DNA from 3 places in the Clostridium sp. 19966 genome. Region 1 is predicted to be linked to each of the others. Evidence: predicted binding sites of a transcription regulator. Region 1 holds the regulator's gene; each other region holds the start of a gene.

Region 1 (7,596 bases):
TTCACCAAAAAGCTCCATGTAATTTTTCAAGGCTTCCTTCTGCTTCTCATTGAGAGTCTTTGGTATATCTACAACTACATTAACGTATTCGTCACCTTTACCTGCAGAATTAACTCTCTGTACCCCTTTGCCCTTAAGTCTGAAAATAGTACCTGATTGAGTTCCAGCTGGAACGGAATATTTTACATCCCCATCTACTGTAGGAACTTTTAGTTCAGTACCAAAAACCGCCTGACCAAAGCTTATGTGCGCATCTATGTGTATATCAAAGCCTTTTCTCTTAAATAACTGATGATTAGAAACCTTAAGATTTATATATAAATCTCCTGCTGGCCCACCATTGGCACCATGCTCTCCTTGTCCTCTTAAAGGAATAACATTTCCAGTATCTACACCTGCAGGTACATTAACTGTTATGGTTCTATTTTTTCTTTCCTTTCCAGTTCCATGACAATGAGTACAAGGATCAGTAATTATCTTACCCTTACCTCCGCATTTATCACAAGTGCTCATACTTACAAAGCTTCCAAGCGGAGTATTTCTCTGAGTTCTAACCTGACCTGTTCCACCGCATTTATCACAGGTTTTAGGAGATGTGCCTGCCTTTGCCCCTGAGCCGCCGCAGTGTTCACAATTCTCACGTCTTGTCACATTTATTTCTTTCTTTGCTCCAAAAACAGCCTCTTCAAAAGTTAAAATTAATTGAACTTCAAGGTCAGCACCTCTTTCAGGAGCATTCTTACTTCTTCTTCCTCCTCCTCCTGAAAATCCACCTCCAAAGAAGGAATCAAATATATCTCCAAAACCACCCATTTCGGAAAAGTCAAAGCCGCCTCCATTGAAGCCACCGTCAAAACCACCCTGGAAATCTGCTGTTCCATATTGATCATATCTTGATTTTTTTTCTGGATCAGAAAGTATCTGATAGGCTTCATTTATTTCCTTAAATTTGTCTTCTGCTTCCTTATCACCTTTATTTTTATCTGGATGATATTTGATAGCCAATTTTCTAAAAGCCTTTTTTATATCATCATCGCTGGCATCACGCGAAACCCCTAATACTTCATAATAATCCTTGCTTGCCATCCAAATTTCACCACCTACATATATTGATCATAAATCACAAAACAATCTCATACATTATATACTTAAATTTAAAATAGGGAAAGGGTAAATTAGCCCTTTCCCCTATTTATTTTTGCTATTATATATTATTTGTTATCGTCAACCTTGAAATCAGCATCTACTACATTATATCCGCCATCATTTGATGAAGTTCCTGCATTTGGATTAGCTCCGCCCATGTTATTAGGATCAAAGCCTGCACCCTGTGCTCCTTCTGCTCCTCCATTAGCTTGATATATCTTTGCTGAAACAGCGTAGAATTCCTGAGTAACTTCTTCGCTAGCTTTCTTTATAGCTTCTAAATCTTCTCCATCTTTTACTGCTCTAAGAGCTGATAATTTGTCTTCAATTTTGCTCTTATCTTCTGCACTTACTTTGTCTCCAAGATCCTTAAGAGTCTTTTCAGTCTGATACAATACTTGATCTGCATTGTTCTTAACTTCTATTGATTCTTTACGTTTCTTATCCTCTTCAGCAAATCTTTCTGCTTCTTTTACAGCCTTATCTATTTCACTGTCGCTTAGGTTAGTTGAAGCTGTTATTGTTATGTTAGCTTCCTTTCCTGTTCCCTTGTCTTTTGCAGAAACATTTACTATACCATTAGCATCTATATCAAAAGTAACTTCTATCTGAGGAATTCCTCTTGGTGCTGGAGCTATACCTGAAAGAGTAAACTGTCCAAGTGATTTATTATCATTTGCCATCTGTCTTTCGCCTTGAACTACATGTATTTCAACAGAAGTTTGGCTATCAGCAGCTGTAGTGAACACCTGGCTCTTTCTAGTTGGTATTGTTGTATTTCTTTGAATTAATGGAGTTGCTACTCCTCCCATAGTCTCTATTCCAAGAGTAAGTGGTGTTACGTCAAGAAGCAATATATCCTTAACATCACCAGTAAGAACACCTGCCTGAATTGCTGCTCCTACAGCAACACATTCATCAGGGTTAACTCCCTTTGATGGATCCTTTCCTGTGAAGCTTTTAACTGCATCTACAACTGCTGGTATTCTTGTAGATCCACCAACAAGTATTACCTTATCAACTTCATTAATGCTTAGCTTAGCATCTTCAAGAGCTTTTCTCATTGGCTCTATTGTTGACTGTACTAAATCATGAGTTAATTCATTGAATTTAGCTCTTGTAAGGTTCATGTCTATATGCTTTGGACCTGTTGCATCCGCTGTAATAAATGGCAAGTTTATGTTAGTCTGCATTGAAGATGAAAGCTCTATTTTAGCTTTTTCTGCAGCTTCCTTTAATCTTTGAAGAGCCATTTTATCATTTCTTAAATCAATACCATTTTCACTCTTAAAGGTTTCAGCTATATAGTCCATTACCTTCTGGTCGAAGTCATCTCCACCAAGACGAGTATTACCATTTGTTGATTTAACTTCGAAAACTCCATCTCCAAGTTCAAGTATGGATACATCGAAAGTACCACCACCAAGGTCGTAAACTAATATCTTATGGTTTGAATCTGTCTTGTCAAGACCATAGGCAAGAGATGCTGCTGTTGGCTCGTTTATTATTCTTTTTACATCAAGACCAGCTATTTTTCCTGCATCCTTAGTTGCCTGTCTCTGGCTGTCATTAAAATATGCTGGAACTGTGATAACTGCTTCTGTAACAGTTTCTCCAAGGTAAGCTTCAGCATCAGCTTTTATTTTCTGAAGTATCATTGCTGATATTTCCTGTGGAGTGTACTCTTTTCCATCTATATCTACCTTATGATTAGTTCCCATGTGTCTCTTTATAGAAATTATTGTTTTATCAGGATTTGTTATTGCCTGTCTTTTAGCAACCTGACCTACTAGTCTTTCTCCACCTGCCTGGAAGGATACTACTGAAGGAGTAGTTCTTGCACCTTCTGAATTAGCGATAACTACTGGTTCTCCTCCTTCCATAACAGCTACACATGAATTTGTTGTTCCTAAGTCAATACCTATTATTTTTCCCATTTGATTTACCTCCTTATATTTACAAAAACAATGTTCTATTTTCTAAAAATGTTAATTAGCCACTTTAACCATGCTATATCTGATAATTTTTTCGTCTTTTTTATAGCCTTTTTGAAAGACCTCAGCGATGGAATTCTTTCCGAAATTTTCATCTTCGATGTGCATGACTGCGTTGTGAAGATTGGGATCAAATTCTCCCTCTGAAGGAATTTCTTCAACTTTTAATTTTTCAAAAGCATTATTAAATTGTCTAACTGTCATTTCAATACCCTTTTTCAAATCTTCTAAGCTTGATTCTACAGTTGCTGCCCTTTCAAGACTATCTAAGACTGGCAAAACAGCTGCTATTACCTCTGCACAAGCATCGTTATATATTTCTTCTTTTTCCTTGGCAGTTCTTTTTCTAAAATTATCATATTCAGCATTAGTTCTTAAAAGTCTATCTTTTAATGCTTCAAATTCATTAGTTGCTTTAAAAAGATCACTTTTAAGCTTAGAATTATCTTCTTTTAGCTGCGCTAGTTGTTTTTCAAGAGCCTCTGCTTCATCTTCTTCATTATTTTTTTCAAATTCAATATCTTCTAAAACTTCTGCATCTTTTTCATTTTCTTCTTTAGAAGTATCAGTTTCATTTTCTTGTATTAATTCTTCTTTAGACTCTAGTGTATCGTCCATTTTATCTTTCTCTGCCATCAACTCTACCTCCATTATTTTATGAACTTATCAGTTCAATATGTGATTACCAATCGTCATAAGTATTTAAATTCTTATTTACTGTATCAATGACTCTATTTAATATTGTTATCACCTTAGAATAGTCCATTCTTGTAGGGCCAATTATTCCTATGGACCCAGAAGATTTATCTCCTATAAAATAGGTTTTAGAAATAACGCTATAATCTTTAGCCTCAGGAATATAATTTTCTTCTCCTATGCTAACAACAGTCCCTTCCATATCAGGAAGCAGCTTCTTCAAGAATTCTTTATCATTAATAAAGCTTAAAAATTCTCTTGCTCTTTCCATATCCTTATACTCTGGATATTGAAAAATATTAGTTTCGCCTTCCATGAATACATTTGAGCTGTCTTCTTCATTAAGGCATTCATAAAGAACCGGAATTATAGCATTAAATATATCATCATATCCTATCAAGTCTTTCTTTAAATTATTTATAACTTCTAAGTTAATATCCTCTATAGTTAAACTTTTTAATCTTATATTTAGAATATTATTTATTTTTAGAAGTTTATCACTGCTGATAGAATTGTTGATTCTTATGATGTTGTTTTTAATTATACCGCTGTCGGTCACAATAACTGATAAAAGATTATTGTTGTCTATACTTATCAATTGTATAGTTTTCAGGCAGCTCTTTTTAACTGATGGAGTCTTCACCACGCAGGCTAAATTAGTTAGTCTAGATAGCAGAACTGTAGCCTTCCTTAATACTTTATCTACTTCAAACAAAGCTGCATTAATAAGCACACCATTAATAAGCAATTCTTCTTCCAAGGATATATCTCCAGGCTGCATTAGCTTATCGACATATAATCGGTAACCTTTGTCTGATGGCTTTCTTCCGGAAGATGTATGAATATGTTCTAAATACCCCATATCCTCCAAGTCTGCCATTTCATTCCTTATGGTCGCTGAACTAAGTCCTATGTCATACCTTCTTGAGATAGTTCTCGACCCAACAGGCTCTCCGGTTTTAATGTAGTCATTGATAATGGCTTGAAGTATCCTTATTTTTCTTTCATCAATTTCCATACTATCACCTCTTTGTTAGCACTCGCATTTGCTGAGTGCTAATGACTACGATTTAAAAATAACATTAACAAATTTCTTTGTCAACTTCACATATAAATTGATATAATATGAGTTTTTGTAATTATTGGCTTTTATCGTGCTATATCTCTTATAATCTCACGTTTTCTAATGCTTTTATCACAGTAAATATTCGCACATAATGCTGTTGGATACTTGTATACCATCGTGAGTTAAAAACACCTTGTCTCCATTAACCTTCATAAGATTTAGATCACAAAATTTATTTGTTATATCTCCATATACTTCATTAAAATCTTTTTTAAATCTACCTCTGAATTCCTTCATGCTTATCCCTTCTAGCATCCTCAGTCCCATAAACATGAATTCTTCCATATCATCCTTGTTAGTGTTATTAATAGTCTCTACTGTAGCACTGCCTTTAGATTTTATACCTATTATATATCTTTCTATATGAGCTTCATTTCTATACCTTTTTTTATTAATATATGAATGAGCTGCTGTGCCGCATCCTATGTAATCCTGCAGCTTCCAATATTTTATATTATGCTTGCACTCATAGCCTTCTTTTGAAAAATTTGATATTTCATATTGTTTATACCCTTTGCTTTTCAATATGTTTATAGCCGCTTCATACATTTCTCTTTCTTTATCTTCTTTAGGAAGCTTTAGCTTTCCTTCATTATTAAGCCTATAGAAAGGAGTTCCTTCCTCTACTATTAAGCTGTAACAGGAAATGTGCTCAGGCTGCAGTTCCGTTAAATTATTCAAGGTTTCTTTGAATTCCTTAACTGTCTGATTAGGTAGTCCAAAAATTATGTCCGCATTAATATTATCAAAGCCGCATTTTCTTATTAATTTATAGCTTTCAATAAATTCTTCGATTGTATGAATTCTTCCTATGTCTTTTAATATTTTATTCTGCCAGGCCTGAAGTCCAATACTTATTCTGTTAACTCCAATTTTTTTAAACAGCTTAAGTTTTTCTTCATCCACACTGCCAGGGTTGCATTCCACAGTAAACTCTGTACCTTCTGCTATATCCAAAGTGCTAAATGCTTCAGATAAATTTTTCCATCCCTCCAAAGACAAATAGGTGGGAGTTCCCCCACCTACGAAAATACTGTCTATCTTTTCTCCTTTGCAGGAATTCATAATTTCTTTACAGAGAGCCTGTGAATAGTTTAACATTTTCTCTTCCATGTTGCTGTAAGAGCAGAAATCACAATATGCACACTTGCTTTTACAAAATGGAATATGAACATATAATCCAGTCATAGTATCTCTCTCCTTATTCTACTTTTAATACCGCCATAAATGCTTCTTGAGGAACTTCAACAGATCCTACCTGTCTCATCCTCTTTTTACCCTCTTTCTGTTTCTCTAAGAGTTTCTTCTTTCTCGTTATGTCACCACCATAACACTTAGCAAGCACATCTTTTCTCATAGCTTTTACAGTTTCCCTAGCTATTATCTTGGCACCTACTGCTGCTTGAATAGGAATTTCAAATAGTTGTCTAGGTATTATCTCTTTCAGCTTCTCAGCTATGTTTCTTCCTTTGTTGTAGGCTCTTTCCTCTGGCACTATCATGGAAAGAGCATCCACTATATCTCCATTTAACAATATATCAAGCTTCACTAATTTAGTCTGCTTGTAACCTTTAAATTCATAATCTAAGGATGCATATCCTCTGCTTCTTGATTTTAATACATCAAAGAAGTCATATATTATTTCGTTAAGAGGCATATCATAGTTTAGAACTACTCTTGTAGTTTCTATGTAACTCATATCAATGAAGGTTCCTCTTCTAGTCTGGGCTAAATCCATTATAGCTCCAACATATTCCGTAGGAGTTATTATAGAAGCCTTAACAATAGGCTCTTCCATATACAATATCTCTGATGGCTGAGGAAGATTAGTTGGGTTTGTAACTTCTATTACCTGATTATCTGTTTTAGTAACTTTGTAAATAACAGAAGGAGCTGTGGTTATAATATCTATATTATATTCTCTTTCTATTCTTTCCTGAATTACTTCCATATGTAAAAGTCCAAGAAAACCGCATCTAAAACCAAAACCTAAGGCAATTGAAGTTTCTGGCTCAAAAAACATGGCTGCATCGTTAAGCTGAAGTTTTTCTAAAGCTTCCTTTAGCTCTTCATATTTTGCACCATCTACAGGATAAATACCGCTGTACACCATAGGAACTGCTGGTCTGTAGCCTGGAAGCGCCTCTTCTGAAGGATTCTTTGCATCGGTTATGGTATCGCCAACTCTAGCATCTCTAACTACTTTAATGGAGGCAGTTATGTATCCTACGTCCCCTGCTCTAAGTTCTTCTACTGGAAGAAAGTTAGGAGAAAACACTCCTACTTCCGTAACATCATATACCTTATTAGTAGCCATAAGCTTTATTTTTGTACCTACTTTTACTGTTCCTTCTTTTACCCTTACATAGCATACTACACCTTTGTAGCTATCATAATAGGAGTCAAAAATAAGAGCTCTCAGCTTTCCGTCTTCATCCCCTTCAGGAGAAGGAATAAGTTCAACTATCTTTTCTAAAACCTTCTCTATATTGAGTCCTACCTTTGCCGAAATCATAGGTGCATCTTGAGCTTCGATTCCTATTACATCTTCAATCTCTTGTTTCACTTCCTCTGCTCTTGCGCTTGGAAGATCTATTTTATTTATTACAGGAACTATTTCCAAATCATGATCTA
Region 2 (7,596 bases), on a different contig from region 1:
AGTTTCAGAGCAATCAAAGTCTTTATCAACATTTTTTTAAAATATAGCCAACATTTTTAGTAGTATTTCCATTTAAATTAGAATTAACTAATTTAATTGAATGTATGTATGCTAAAATAAATAATAGTTTATAATGAATTATCATAAGCACTTAAATTATAATAAATTGCAGAATATTACTGTAAAAAGCATAAATATATTAATAATTGCTAGTAGAAATACTATTAACAGTCTATTAGATGAGTTAGTATGCTTTAGCTTTATACATATCCTAATGCTAGAAAACAGCACCACTAAATATAGAACTATCAAGATGAATCCGAACATATAATTTTCACTCCTCACAAGTAACTAAAATTTGAAATTATTTTAAAATAATACTTCTTAATATAACATTTACTTATTTTATAAGTAAATGCGATTGCAAAAAAGTATAAAATTAGCAAAAATCCTATTTAGATTTAATAGCGGAGAAGATGAAAAAACAGAACTATCATAAAAAATAGTTCTGTTTTTTATATGTAGATTTCAAAGAATTACTTTAGCCTGCTTAGGATATCATCTATATGACCATCTACTTTAACTTTTCTGTATATTTTAAATACTATGCCAGTTTCATCTATTAGAAAGGTACTTCTTTCTATTCCTATACTTTTTTTCCCATACATATTTTTTTCTTTTAATACCTCATAGAGATTACATACTTCCTCCTTTTCATCTGAAAGAAGAACAAAAGGTATATTTAATTTATCAATAAATTTATCGTGAGAGTTTAGGCTGTCACGGCTAACACCTAGAATAACAGCATTTAAATCGTTAAAATCATCAAAATTGTCTATAAAGCATTGCGCTTCCTTTGTACAGCCTGGAGTATTATCCTTTGGATAAAAATATAATACAACCTTTTTACCTGCATAATCTTCTAGGGAATGCTCTTTTTTATCAGATCCTATTAGTGTGAAATTAGGAGCCTTTATGCCTTCTTTAATTTCCATATAAATCACCGCCTTAAAATATTACTATAATTATTATATAATAATAATTATTATTTATCAATATGCTTAAAAAAATTTGATTTATGAAAAAACAGAAAAGCATAATCAGAAAAACTGTTGAACATAATAAGAAATAAAGGAAGACACCTTTAATAATTTTTACGAAGGAGATGTGGATTCATGAAAAGCAAACCAGATGATAGACGGGACAATGTGGATAGAATTCAAAGAAACATAAGTAATACTATAGAAAATATTCATTTAACAGATGAAATGATAGAAAAAACAGATGATGCTAAAACAAGACAGGATTTAGAAGAAAAAAATGATAGAAGACAAGAAGCTTTGGATGGAATGCGAGTAGAAATAAAAGATGAAGCAATAGCTAAAAAAAGAGGATATAAATGTTAAAGCTCCGCTTAGCTGGAGAGGATATGTTTTAAAATGTTGATATTATCCTTACAGGTTCTTAACGATTATAAATCTATATCAACATCACTTTAAAATATAGCTTTATTAAAAAATGCGTATAAATTCTTTGAATTTTATATGCATTTTTTATTTTTGTGATAATATTGGTATTAAATTCGCAATTATGTTAGAATGGTAATATTAAGTAACGAAAGAGGGGCTAATATGGGGAATTATAGTGTTTTTTTGCCAAGTTATACAGTCGGTACAGATGCTTATGATGAAGTCAAAAAAATTTGTGTTAACTTTGGAAAAAAGATAGTTGTCATAGGAGGAAAAACAGCTTTAGAAAAGGCAAAGCTGAAGCTTCAGGAATCAATTTTAGGTACTTCATTAGAGATAATCGACAGCTTATGGTATGGAGGAGATTCTTCCTATGAAAATGTGGAACTTCTAAAAAACAATTCTGTAGTACTTGAAGCAGACATGATTTTTGCTGTAGGCGGAGGAAGAGCATTAGATACCTGTAAGGTACTAGCTGATCAATTGGGTAAGCCTATATTTACCTTTCCTACCATAGCATCTAATTGTGCTGCCTGTACATCAGTGTGTGTTATGTATGACAGCGAAGGAGTATTCAAGGAATTATATTTTCCAAAGAAACCTGCTAATCATGCTTTCATATGTACTGAAATAATTGCAGAAGCACCTAAGGTATTTTTGTGGGCTGGCATTGGGGATGCCTTAAGCAAACAATATGAATGTACCTTTTCTTCTAGAAATGATGAGCTTGAGCATTTTAATGCTCTTGGAGTTCAAATAAGCAGAATATGCACCGAACCTTTATTGAAAAATGGTGAACAAGCTCTGAAGGATTGTGAAAATAAGGTTGCCAGCTATGAGTTAGAGCAGGTAGCGCTAGACATCATAATAAGTACAGGACTTGTATCAAATCTTGTTATAAATGATTACAACAGCTGCTTAGCACATTCGATATACTATGGTATGACTCAGTTAAAGCAGATTGAAAAAAATCATTTGCATGGAGAAGTTGTTTCTTATGGAGTTTTAGTTATGCTTCTGTGTGATAAACAGTTTGATGAATTAAAAAAAGTATATGAGTTTAGCAAAAGAGTTGGACTTCCTACTAAGCTATCAGATTTAGAGGTAAATGAGGATGAATTGCCTATAGTAATTAATAAAGCCCTTGAAACTGGAGATATAGTTCATGTGCCTTATAAAATTACTTATGAAATGATAGAAGCTTCAATTTTAAAATTGGAGGAATATACTTTATAGCGTTGCAAGGAGCTGTCGCAAAGAGATTATTTATTCTATCCAATTAAGAAGCAAGAGGTAAAAATTAATAGTTATTGAGGAAATCGTCTCTTTGTGAGTCGATTTTTTTTACCTTTATTTTTACTTATCTATATAACTAGCTATCGCGATATCAAGATAGCTAGTTTCCTTTTTCTACCGTTTTATCTACAGATATGCTTATAATTGACGTAATTTCGCTACAGCTTCAATGTTTTTGGAGTAGTTCTGTAGCAGTTTTTTATTGCAACTCTAGGTTGTCAAATTTGCAAATTTTGCTTTATAGAAACAGCAAATATATATTGGTATACTTTAAGCAGAGGTGATTTAAATGAGTTTTCAGGAAAAATTACAGAAGCTACGAAAAGATAAAGGATTTTCACAGGAGGATTTAGCAGAAAAATTAGGAGTATCCAGGCAGGCTGTGGCAAAGTGGGAAAGCGGACAGTCCTATCCTGAAATAGATAAAATTATTTCCATCAGCAAGCTTTTTAATATAACTATAGATAATTTGTTAAAGGATTTTCAAAAGAAATGTGAAGAAAATAAAGCAGAATCAATTAATAAAATAGATGATGCCATGCTGGAATTTTTGTGTAGAGCTAAGAAGGCCACTTATGCAGGAGAAATGAACGAAGCTGAAAGTTCAAGGCCTAAATCTAAGGATTTTCAATATTCTGAGGGAAGGTTTAAATATATAGATACTTATCTAGGAGGAGAAAAGTTTGCTGGAGAAGAGGCAGTTTGGAAGGAGGGTGACCCAATATGGGCAATGAATTATGTAGGAAGAATAGTAGCAGAAGGGTTTTCTGGAAAGTTCCTAAAAGAAGCCTTAAAGCTTTCGAGTAAAGAAAGACCTTATAGGGGGCCGGCTATATACGAAAATGGAGATTATAAATATCACTGCATTGTTACTGGAGATATGGAATGGTTTCAAGGCTATGAGGAAATTTATTATGCAGATATAAAGGTGTATGAATGTTTTTTTCATGGAGGAAGCATCTAAAGTTGTACTTTGGTGTGGAAACCTTAAATTGTTAAAAATACATATTGACAAAGAAAAAATAATTGATAAAATAAAGTTAGCACTCAATAGTTAAGAGTGCTAATAACAAGAATCTTAATGCTTGCTATAATGCTATTTAATTGAACAGAAAAGTAGTAGCAGCGGCTTATTTAAGTACAATAACCACGCCATTACAATTCTGGGCGTGGTTTTATTTTGAAAATATTTAATAAGAAAGGACATGGTAAAATGGCTTTAAAGGAGTTCCAAGCAGAATCAAAGAGACTTTTAGATTTAATGATTAATTCAATCTACACTAACAAGGAAATATTTTTGAGAGAGCTTATATCAAATGCCAGTGATGCTATTGATAAGAGCTATTATCGCTCACTAGTTGATGAGAATGTAAGCTTTAATAAGGACGATTTTTACATAAGAATAACAGCAAACCAAGAGGATAGAACCGTAACTATTACAGATACAGGCATAGGAATGACCAAGGAAGAATTAGAAAATAACTTGGGAACCATAGCTAAAAGCGGATCTTTTGCTTTTAAAAATGAAAGTGAAGCAAAAGAAGGAGTAGATATAATAGGTCAATTCGGAGTAGGCTTCTACTCAGCCTTTATGGTGTCAGATGAAATTGTCGTAAAGAGCCGTTCTATAGATTCAGCACAAGGCTACAAGTGGCAATCTAAGGGCGCTGAAGGTTATGAAATAGAGGAATTAGATAAACAGGAAATAGGAACTGAGATAATCCTAAAGCTGAAGGCTGATACAGAGGACGAGAAGTATAGCGATTATTTGGAAGAATACAAACTTAGAAGCTTAATTAAAAAATATTCGGATTTTATAAAATATCCTATTAAGATGTTAGTAAAAAAGAGTAAATTAAAAGAAGGCAGCGATAAGGAATACGAGGATTATTTTGAGGATGAAACCTTAAACAGCATGGTGCCAATCTGGAGAAAGAACAAAAATGAGCTTACTCAGGAAGATTACGATAGATTCTACATGGATAAACATTTTGGTTTCGATAAACCTCTTAAGACCATACATGCCAGCGTGGAAGGTTTAGCAAGCTACAACACTATATTATTCATACCAGCTAAGCCTGCTTATGATTTTTACACAAAAGAATTTCAAAAGGGCTTAGAGCTTTATTCTAACGGAGTATTAATAATGGAGAAGTGTGCAGATTTACTTCCAGATTATTTCAGCTTCGTGCAAGGTTTGGTCGATTCTGCAGATCTTTCCTTAAATATTTCAAGAGAAATGCTTCAGCAGGACAGACAGCTTAAATTTATTGCTAAGAGAATAAAAGATAAGATAAAGAGCGAGCTTTTATCCATGCTTAAGGATGAAAGAGATAAATATGAAGAATTCTATAAGAGCTTTGGAAGACAATTAAAATATGGTGTGTATTCTGACTTCGGAATGAACAAAGAAGATTTACAGGATCTTATAATGTTCTATTCTTCTACAGAAAAGAAATTGGTAAGCCTTGATGAGTATGTTTCACGCATGAAGGAAGATCAAAAATATATATATTATGCTTCTGGCGAAAGCGTAGAAAGAATAGATAGACTTCCTCAGACTGAAGTAGTTAAGGATAAAGGTTTTGAAATATTATATTTCACAGATGATGTAGACGAATTTGCTATAAGAATGCTTATGAAATATAAGGAAAAAGAATTTAAGTCCGTGTCCAGCGGAGATTTAGGCTTTGAGGCTGATGAAAAAGAAAGTCAAAAGGAAACAGAGGAAAATAAGGACGTATTTGCTTTCATGAAAGAAGCTTTAGCTGGCAAGGTTAAAGACGTTAGAGCCTCTAAGAGATTAAAGAGCCATCCTGTATGTATATCTAATGAGGGTGAAGTTTCAGTAGAAATGGAAAAAGTTTTAAATATGATGCCCGATAATAATAATGTCAAGGCAGATAAGATACTTGAAATAAATACAAGTCATGAAGTGTTTAATTCTATTAAACAGGCTTATGCTGAGGATAAGGATAGATTGAAGCTCCTTTCTAATTTATTATACAATCAGGCATTACTAATTGAGGGATTAACTATAGAAGACCCTGTACAATTTGCTAATGATGTATGCAGCTTAATAAAATAAAGCTATGTTTTAAGAGGGAATCAGCACTGATTTAAAACAGATTCTAAAATAATTACAAATAAATATATTACTTGAGTTAAAAAAACTGGGTTTCTTAAATTGTAGAAATCCAGTTTTTTTAAGTATAGGCTAATATTAAAACATTGACAACGTTGTCATATAAGCGTAAGTATATAAAATACATAATATTACAATTTTATGTATTTTTCTTTGTATGAGTTAAAAAATGGGTAGTATATTTCCAATATATATGATATCATTTTAAATATAAAAATATATATAATTATAAAAACAATTTAAATTTGATATTATTTGTTGAATTTGGAGAGGTGTAGCATATGATTGAAGCTCTAAAGCAAAGTAAACCAGTTATTAGCTGTAAAGCAGGAGACATTATAGCGGAAGATATTTTAATTAATGGAGTAAAGCTTTTAGGAAAAGATACTTTACTAAATAATTACATTATTGATAAACTTAGGGATAATGGAATTTACAAAATATGTACATATAATTTGCAGGAAGATCTTAATTTAGAGGATTCAAGTATTATATTATCTAGTTTGACACAACAATATAAATTGTATATAAATGCTATAAGGGATATTTTTAAAGATTTGGTTACGAAAAATGAAGTGGATTATGATACAATTGGAAAATTAGCTGAATCTATATCTGAAAATTTGAAAAATAGCACTTATATAGTTCAATGCCTTACTTCACTTAGAGAAACGGATGAATACACTTACTCTCACAGCTTAAATGTGGCTTTTTATTGCATGCTTACAGCAAAATGGATGAATATGAGCATGGATGAAATTTTGGAAATCATAAAAGCTGCATTGCTCCATGATATAGGAAAGATGAAAGTTCCTAACGAAATTTTAAACAAACCTGGAAGATTATCTAGCAGCGAATTTGACGAGATGAAAAAACATACTATTTTTGGATATGATATTATTAATGATTGTGATGAGATATGCAGAAATGTGAAGCAGTCAATATTGATGCATCATGAGAGAACAGATGGATCTGGATATCCTTTTGGAAAGGTAGCTGAAGAAATTCCTACTTTTGCCAAGATTATTGCTATAGCAGATGTATTTGATGCTATGACAAGTAATCGTGTATATAAGAGGAAAACTACTCCGTTCAGTGCCTTTAAAATGTTTTCTTCAGAGGGATTAAAGCTGTTTGATATAAAAATAATGCATACTTTTATGGAAAAGGTATCTGTTTATTACATTGGAATGAAAGTTAAGCTTAATAATGAAAAAGAAGGAGAAATAGTGTACATACCTCCTAAAGATATATTATATCCTATAGTAAGGATTGATGATGAATTTATCGATTTTAGAGCAAATAAGGAATTATGTATCACAGATATATATAATTAAAATATAGCTTGCATTAAAGGGGTGATATTTTGACGCTTCAGCAAATTAAATATGTTATAGAGATAGCTAATTGCGGTTCCATGAATGAAGCGGCAAAACATTTATTTATCTCCCAGCCAAGCCTTTCGAATTCTATAAGAGATTTGGAAGAAGAACTTGGAATATCAATATTTGAACGTACTAACAGAGGAATCAGCATCTCTGAAGAGGGAGCTGAATTTTTATTGTATGCCAAACAGGTATTGGAGCAGACAGAATTTATAGAAAATAGATATCATGGAAGCAACAGAAAGCCTATAAGGTTTTCTATAGCTGCTCAGCATTATGCGTTTATCGCGGAGGCTCTTAT
Region 3 (7,596 bases), on a different contig from region 1:
GTTGCCTTTGAAAGAGTCATAGAGGTAGAAAAAAGCGGTAATGATATAATAATACATAATTCAACCAAGAAAGATTTCTACAACATATGGGAAGAATATTTTGATTTAAAGACTGACTATACTGCCATAAAGGAAAGATTAAAAAAAGACGAAATCCTGCATCAATCTGTTGAATTTGGACACGGAATTAGGCTTTTGAAGCAAGATCCTTTTGAGCTTGTAATATCCTTTATAATATCTGCTAATAATAGAATACCAATGATAAAAAAAGAAATAGAAAATATAAGTAGAAATTGGGGAAAAAAGCTAGAATATAAAGGTAAAGAATACTATGCCTTTCCTAAGGTTGAAGATTTAGCTTCTAGAGAAGTAAATGAATTTGAAAATTGCGGAGTTGGCTTTAGAGCAAAATATATTAAAGATACAGTAGAAAAGATATATAACAGTAAAAAAATTGTGGACTTTGAAGAATATGATGTGAATAAGATAAAAGCTCTAGAGGATGATGGATGCCATGAAGCACTTCAAAAATTTTCAGGCATAGGGCCTAAGGTAGCAGACTGCATAATGCTTTTTTCTATGCAGAAATACTCAGCATTCCCTGTAGATGTGTGGGTTAAAAGGGCTATGATGCATTTTTACGTAGCACCAGATGTTTCTTTGAAAAAGATAAGAGACTTTGCTAGAAACAAATTTGGGAAAGATGCAGGCTTCGCCCAGCAATATCTTTTCTACTATGCAAGAGAAAATAATATAAAAGTTGACTAAACTGTTTCATTTTATATTATAATCTGTTATAATGTATATAGAGCTTCGATTGGTGATTTATAAGTCTGTATTATTTAACTTGTAAATTTACAATATTAGTTTCTATAGCAAGTTTATCAAAATAAATATATATAATAATAAACATGGACGATTACTGCCGCCTTAAATTTAAGGCGGCAGTAATTATTTTTTGCAATTTCAACATATTTTGCAAATTAAAACAAATAATAATATTGTAAAACACCAGCTTTCAAAGTGGTAAAAGAGAGGTTGATTTTATGAACAGATATATCAAGGTTTTGCTGCTTAATAAAATAACATTGATTTTACTTACAGTGTCCCTAGCAAGCATTTGGTGCATAAGCCAAATGTTTCACAGCTATTATTACATAATAAAAGATCCCATGAAGTATATCCTAAGTCTTGGAGACTTAGGGGGATGGGGAGTGCTGCTATTCATAAGCCTTCAATTGCTTCAATCCATAGTGTTTATTATCCCCGGTGAGCTTTTGCAGATAGGCGCAGGCTATATATATGGTGCCTTCTGGGGCACAGTGATATCTCTTATAGGAATAAGTGCAGGAGGAGGGATTATATTCTTTGCGGCTAGGAGATTTGATTTAAAATGGATTATGAGGCCTTTGGAGAAAAAGGTGGATAAAAGCTTTCTTGAAAAAATAGATAAGATAAATGAATTAGAAATTAAAAACCAATGGGCATGGATATTTTTGATTTATTTTATCCCTGTGATACCCAAAGAGGTTGTAACCTATATATTGGGCTCAGCCAAAATTAATTTTAGGGATTACATAATATTCTCTACCCTGGGAAGAACTCCGGGAATAATAATATCTGCATATTTGGGAGAGAGCATAGTAGCATTAAAGAAATACATATTGCTGGCACTTATAGTAACAATATGTATTTCTGTAATATATCTGTTTAAAAATAAAAAGTCTGCTGACAGAGAGTATTAGTAGTCAGCTGCTTTTTTACTTAAGATTTTATATAAAATGAATTGAAGAATGCTAAATATAACAAGAATTCCAAGCAATAAAAATGCACAGTGCATAAAAAAGTTCTCTGGTAAAATATTAATTATAGGATCGGTGTCAGGATTAAATTCCCATTCATCATTAGTGAAAAGCAGCTTATGAAAAATTATAAAGCTGGAATTAAAATTTAACATAAAAGGAATTGCTAATAATATAGGAAGCAATATAAGCACCAAGGATCCGTGCTTTAAGAATTTCACATAATTATTTTTAATACACACAGCTGCACCTATTATGCTTAGTATAAGGGAAACTATTATGGCGTAATCTAATTTTTCAAATATGTTTTTGACATCTTTGAAATGATCTAAGCCTGACTTTGAAAAGGTAAAATCAGGAAGCTTAAGTTCTTTTATGGAAGAAACATCCGTATATTTAATGAGAAGATCATAATTTTTTATTATTGTAGCTTTATCCATCTGAACAGATTGGGCTATATTTAGATGATCGATATCATAATAATACAAGAACTTTGCGTTTAGAGTTATTTTGGCAGCTAGAGATATAAATAATATGACCAAGAATATGGGAGTGGCAAATTTAAAAAAAATGTTCACAGGAGAGCTCTTGGTGTATCCTTGAGTAAGTTCGTACATTTTATCACCTCGGTGTTAATTAATTTTACAGTTCAATAATTTAATTTTATAGCATAAGGCTTGTAAACACAAGATTAACATGAATTGCTAATAAAAAAAGAAAATAATAGAAATAATGTATAAATGAAAGCTTATTTCAGATAAATAGAGAAATTGCCTGTTTATCATGAGAAATATTCTGTTTATTAAGTTTGATTAAAAATGTGAGTTTAATTATTATAATATTGTATTAGCACTCAAGATTAATGAGTGCTAACAAAATGAGTTTAAATATATTTTATTATAATTTTAACAGGAGGGGTTTATATGAGTATTAGACCACTTGGTGACAGGGTAGTACTAAAGAAATTAGAGGCAGAGGAAACTACAAAGAGCGGTATCGTTCTTCCTGGAGCTGCTAAGGAGAAACCACAGGAAGCTGAAGTAGTAGCAGTAGGTCCTGGAACTGAAGAAGTTAAAATGGAAGTTAAGGTTGGAGACAAGGTTATAATCTCCAAGTATTCTGGAACTGAGGTTAAGCTTGGTGCTGATGAATACACTATAGTAAAACAAGAAGATATATTAGCGATAGTTGAGTAATATTTAGATGATAAGTAGGAGGGATTTATAATGGCTAAAAGCATTTTATTAGGTGAAGAAGCTAGAAGAAAGATGCAAAAAGGTGTTGACGTACTTGCTGACACTGTAAAGGTTACTTTAGGACCTAAGGGAAGAAATGTAGTTCTCGATAAGAAATTCGGTGCACCACTAATAACAAACGATGGTGTTTCTATAGCAAGAGAAATAGAGCTAGAAGATCCATATGAAAATATGGGAGCTCAGCTTGTTAAAGAAGTTGCTACAAAGACTAATGATGTAGCAGGAGATGGAACAACTACAGCAACACTTCTTGCGCAGGCAATAATAAGAGAAGGATTAAAGAATGTAACAGCTGGAGCAAATCCAATGCTAATAAGAACAGGTATAAAATTAGCAGTAGAAAAGGCTGTTGAAGAAATAAAGAAGATATCAAAGCCAGTTGATGGAAAAGAAGATATCGCTAGAGTTGCAGCAATATCAGCTGCTGATGAAGAAATCGGTAAGCTTATAGCAGATGCTATGGAGAAGGTTGGCAACGAAGGTGTTATAACTGTTGAAGAATCAAAATCCATAGGAACTGAACTTGATGTAGTTGAAGGTATGCAGTTCGATAGAGGATATGTAAGCCCATACATGGCTACAGATACTGAAAAGATGGAAGCATCCTTAGATAATCCATATATACTTATAACAGATAAGAAAATTTCCAATATTCAGGAAATATTGCCAGTACTTGAGCAGGTAGTTCAGCAGGGTAAGAAATTACTTATCATAGCTGAAGATGTTGAAGGGGAAGCAATGGCAACTCTAGTTGTTAATAAGCTAAGAGGAACCTTCACATGTGTTGCTGTTAAAGCTCCTGGCTTCGGTGATAGAAGAAAAGAAATGCTTCAGGATATAGCAATCCTTACAGGCGGAGAAGTTATATCAGAGGAACTTGGAAGAGATCTTAAGGAAGCTACTTTAGATATGCTTGGTACTGCTGAAAGCGTAAAGGTTACTAAAGAAAATACTACAGTAGTAAACGGAAAAGGCGATTCAGCTGCTATTAAGGATAGAGTAGGTCAGATAAGAAGACAGATAGAAGAAACTACTTCAGATTTTGATAGAGAAAAGCTTCAGGAGAGACTTGCTAAGCTTGCTGGTGGAGTTGCAGTTATAAAAGTTGGTGCTGCTACTGAAACTGAGCTAAAGGAAAGAAAGCTTAGAATAGAAGATGCTCTAGCAGCTACAAAAGCAGCTGTAGAAGAAGGTATAGTACCTGGTGGTGGTACTGCTTATGTAACAGTAATCAATGAAGTTGCTAAGGTTACTGCTAATACATCAGATGCTCAGCTTGGTGTAAACATAATTACAAGAGCTTTAGAGGAACCATTGAGACAGATAGTTGATAATGCAGGACTTGAAGGCTCAGTAGTTATAGAAAAAGTTAAGAACAGCGAAGCTGGAATAGGCTTCGATGCTTTAAATGAAAAGTATGTAAACATGATAAAGACAGGAATTGTTGACCCAACTAAGGTTACAAGAAGTGCTCTTCAAAATGCAGCATCAGTTGCTTCTACATTCCTTACAACTGAAGCAGTAGTTGCAGATATTCCAGAAAAGAACCCAGCTCCAATGCCAGGTGCAGGCGGAATGGGAATGGACGGAATGTACTAAAATAAATCAAAAATAAAGCGTCAGCGAATTATTCGCTGACGCTTTTTGCTTTGTTTTAAATCAATATTGATTTTTGCACTGGTTTCAAGGGAGCTTCAGTTAGGAAGGCTATGTTTACAAAAAATTAATAAATAAAAATCATGTCGAATATATAAAGCATAAAAAAGGCTGCAAAGGTCTTTGGTAAACGGTAACTTAAACTATACTTTATATGAAATTTATTAAAATTAAAAAAAGTTCTCTGCTGAATAATTAATAAAAACTAATGAAAAATGGGGTTAAATTAGAAATTGAGTACCATTATACAAAAATAAATAAAAAAACATTAAAAATTCGATTGTAAATTTATTGTAAAAAAAAGGCTTAATTTATTACTTGATAATTTAAATTTAACTTAATATACTTATAGTAGCAAGGAAGCATAAATGAAAAAATAGTGAATTTTATTAAAAATTATATATATTTTTTGTCAAATTTCTTTTAAGGGGAATTTTAATGGAGAGAATAGTGAAAAGAAGGTTAGGGGATTTACTTGTACAATCAGGCAAAATTAATATGAAACAGCTCCAAGATGCTTTATCGAGGCAAAAGACCTTAGGTAAGAAGCTTGGAGAGCTCCTAATAGATGATGGACTTGTCACAGAAGAGGATATAATCAGTACTATTGAAACGCAAACAGGAATAAAAAGAGTGGATTTGAATTCTACAAGCATAGATAAAATGGCGATAAAATCTCTTCCTCAGAGTATATGTACAAAACATGACTTAATTCCTTTTGGTTTTAATGAAAATACCATACAGATAGCCATGTGGGATCCATTAAATATATTTGCTATAGATGATGTTTCCATATCCACAGGCTTTGAGGTTGAAACCTTCATAGCCAAGAAAGAAGATATCAGAAAAAATATAGAAAGGCAGTATTCCAATGAACAAGTTCTTAAGGCAGCAGCTGAACTTTCAAAGGAAAGCCAGGAGGATAACAAGTCCCAAGCTCAGGAAGAAGTAACCTTTGATGATATTAAAAATGCACCGGTGGTAAAAATGGTGGATTATTTAATAAAAAATGCCATAGAAGCTAGGGCCAGTGATATACATATAGAACCTTTTGAAAAATCCGTAAGAATAAGATACAGAATCGACGGTCAGCTTCAGCAGATATCCAGTTTATCAGTGGATTCCTTAGCGGCATTGGTTACTAGAATAAAAATATTAGCTAATCTTAATATAGCAGAAAAACGTGCGCCTCAGGACGGAAGAATATTGATGAGGCAGGAAAATGCGGATGTAGATCTCAGAGTATCCATATTGCCTACAGTGTTTGGGGAAAAGATAGTAATAAGAATTTTAAGCCGTGATAACTATAAAATAGGCATAGAAAATTTAGGCATGAATGAATATGAATTAAAGCAGCTGAATAACATAATAAAAAGTCCTCACGGAATAATGCTGGTTACAGGGCCTACAGGAAGCGGTAAGTCTACAACCTTGTATACTATTTTGAACCAATTAAACAATTTAGATAAAAATATTATAACTGTTGAAGACCCTGTAGAGTACACTTTGGAGGGAGTTAATCAGGTAAATGTTAATGTTAAAGCGGGATTAACCTTTGCCAGCGGCTTAAGATCCATACTTAGGCAGGACCCTGACATAGTGATGATCGGTGAGATAAGAGACGGGGAAACTGCTGAAATAGCTATAAGAGCGGCTATAACCGGACATCTAGTATTGAGTACCCTTCATACAAATGATGCTCCATCTAGCGTAATGAGACTCATAGATATGGGAGTCCAATCCTATTTGGTGGCTACTTCCCTAAGCGGAGTAATAGCTCAAAGATTGGTGAAGAAAATATGTCCTCGCTGCAAGGAAGAATATGAAGCCAGCGACTATGAAAAAGCTATCTTAGGAATTACTAAGAATGAAGCTAAAACCTTGTATAGAGGGAAAGGCTGTGCTTATTGCAACAACACGGGTTACTCTGGAAGAACAGGGGTTTATGAAATTATGGAAATCACTAGAGAGCATAGAGATGCTATAGTGAATAGCAACAGCAGCGAGCTTTTAAAGGATTTATCTATCAAAAATGGTATGAAAACTTTGGGACAAGCCTGCAAAGAGCTAGTTAACAATGGAATAACCACTGTGGAAGAACTTGTTAAAATTGCTTATATGCAGGAATAAATTACAAAAATGGGGTGAGAATACCTAATGGGCAATTATAGATATAAGGCCACAAATGACCGAGGAGAAAGAATAGAAGGAATATATGAAGCTCCCTCCAAGGATGCAGTAATGGAAATGATAAGCATAAACAATTACTATCCTTTGATGGTGGAGGAGATAAAAAAAGGCACAGAATTTGATCTTAAATTCTTGCAGAAGGTTAAGGTTAAAGATATATCAATATTTGCTAGACAGTTTTACACCATGCTGGATGCAGGAGCACCTATAAATACCTGCCTTGAAGTGTTGTCGGAGCAGATAACTAATCCAAAGCTTAGTGATGCTATAAAGGACATACATGAAGAAGTGAGAAAAGGCGGCACACTTTCAGAGGCTATGGCTCAGCACTCGGATGTATTTCCACAGCTTTTTATAAGCATGGTAGCGGCAGGTGAAATGACCGGTAATTTGGATACCATAATGCTCAGGATGTCAAATCACTATGAAAAAGACAATAAACTAAATAATAAAATCAGATCGGCAATGATATATCCTATAGTTCTTGCCTGTGTAGCTATAATTGTAGTTAGTGTGCTTTTGGTATTTGTAATGCCAACCTTTGTAGGAATGTTTAAAAGCAACAATATACAGCTGCCTACAAGTACTAAAATTCTGTTAGCCATAAGTGATACCATAAGAGCTCATTGGATTTTAATAATATTTATTCTTATAGGAATAGCTGTAGGAATTAGATACTATTTTAAGAGCAG

What was found. Region 1 encodes HrcA, which represses chaperone genes, less so after heat shock. Its sites were predicted from a motif close to TGTTAGCACTCNNNNNNNNNGAGTGCTAACA; they were not measured.
Region 2: a site for HrcA is predicted at 3,804-3,834, ahead of htpG (molecular chaperone HtpG). Genes of this name have one in related genera too.
Region 3: a site for HrcA is predicted at 2,647-2,677, ahead of groES (co-chaperone GroES). Genes of this name have one in related genera too.

What each region holds. Positions count from the first base shown of each region.
Region 1 is NZ_JACTOJ010000001.1:280,330-287,925, reverse strand. It holds gene dnaJ (molecular chaperone DnaJ) at 1-1,086, opposite strand, end outside; gene dnaK (molecular chaperone DnaK) at 1,212-3,083, opposite strand; gene grpE (nucleotide exchange factor GrpE) at 3,135-3,776, opposite strand; gene hrcA (heat-inducible transcriptional repressor HrcA) at 3,823-4,854, opposite strand; gene hemW (radical SAM family heme chaperone HemW) at 5,032-6,150, opposite strand; gene lepA (translation elongation factor 4) at 6,164-7,596, opposite strand, start outside.
Region 2 is NZ_JACTOJ010000007.1:94,845-102,440, reverse strand. It holds gene IAI10_RS09170 (peroxiredoxin) at 537-995, opposite strand; gene tlp (small acid-soluble spore protein Tlp) at 1,176-1,406, shown strand; gene IAI10_RS09160 (iron-containing alcohol dehydrogenase family protein) at 1,632-2,705, shown strand; gene IAI10_RS09155 (DUF5680 domain-containing protein) at 3,055-3,729, shown strand; gene htpG (molecular chaperone HtpG) at 3,979-5,853, shown strand; gene IAI10_RS09145 (HD-GYP domain-containing protein) at 6,192-7,247, shown strand; gene IAI10_RS09140 (LysR family transcriptional regulator) at 7,277-7,596, shown strand, end outside.
Region 3 is NZ_JACTOJ010000002.1:92,340-99,935, reverse strand. It holds gene IAI10_RS02310 (DNA glycosylase) at 1-768, shown strand, start outside; gene IAI10_RS02305 (VTT domain-containing protein) at 1,047-1,745, shown strand; gene IAI10_RS02300 (TIGR01906 family membrane protein) at 1,742-2,419, opposite strand; gene groES (co-chaperone GroES) at 2,726-2,998, shown strand; gene groL (chaperonin GroEL) at 3,029-4,657, shown strand; gene IAI10_RS02285 (ATPase, T2SS/T4P/T4SS family) at 5,153-6,844, shown strand; gene IAI10_RS02280 (type II secretion system F family protein) at 6,872-7,596, shown strand, end outside.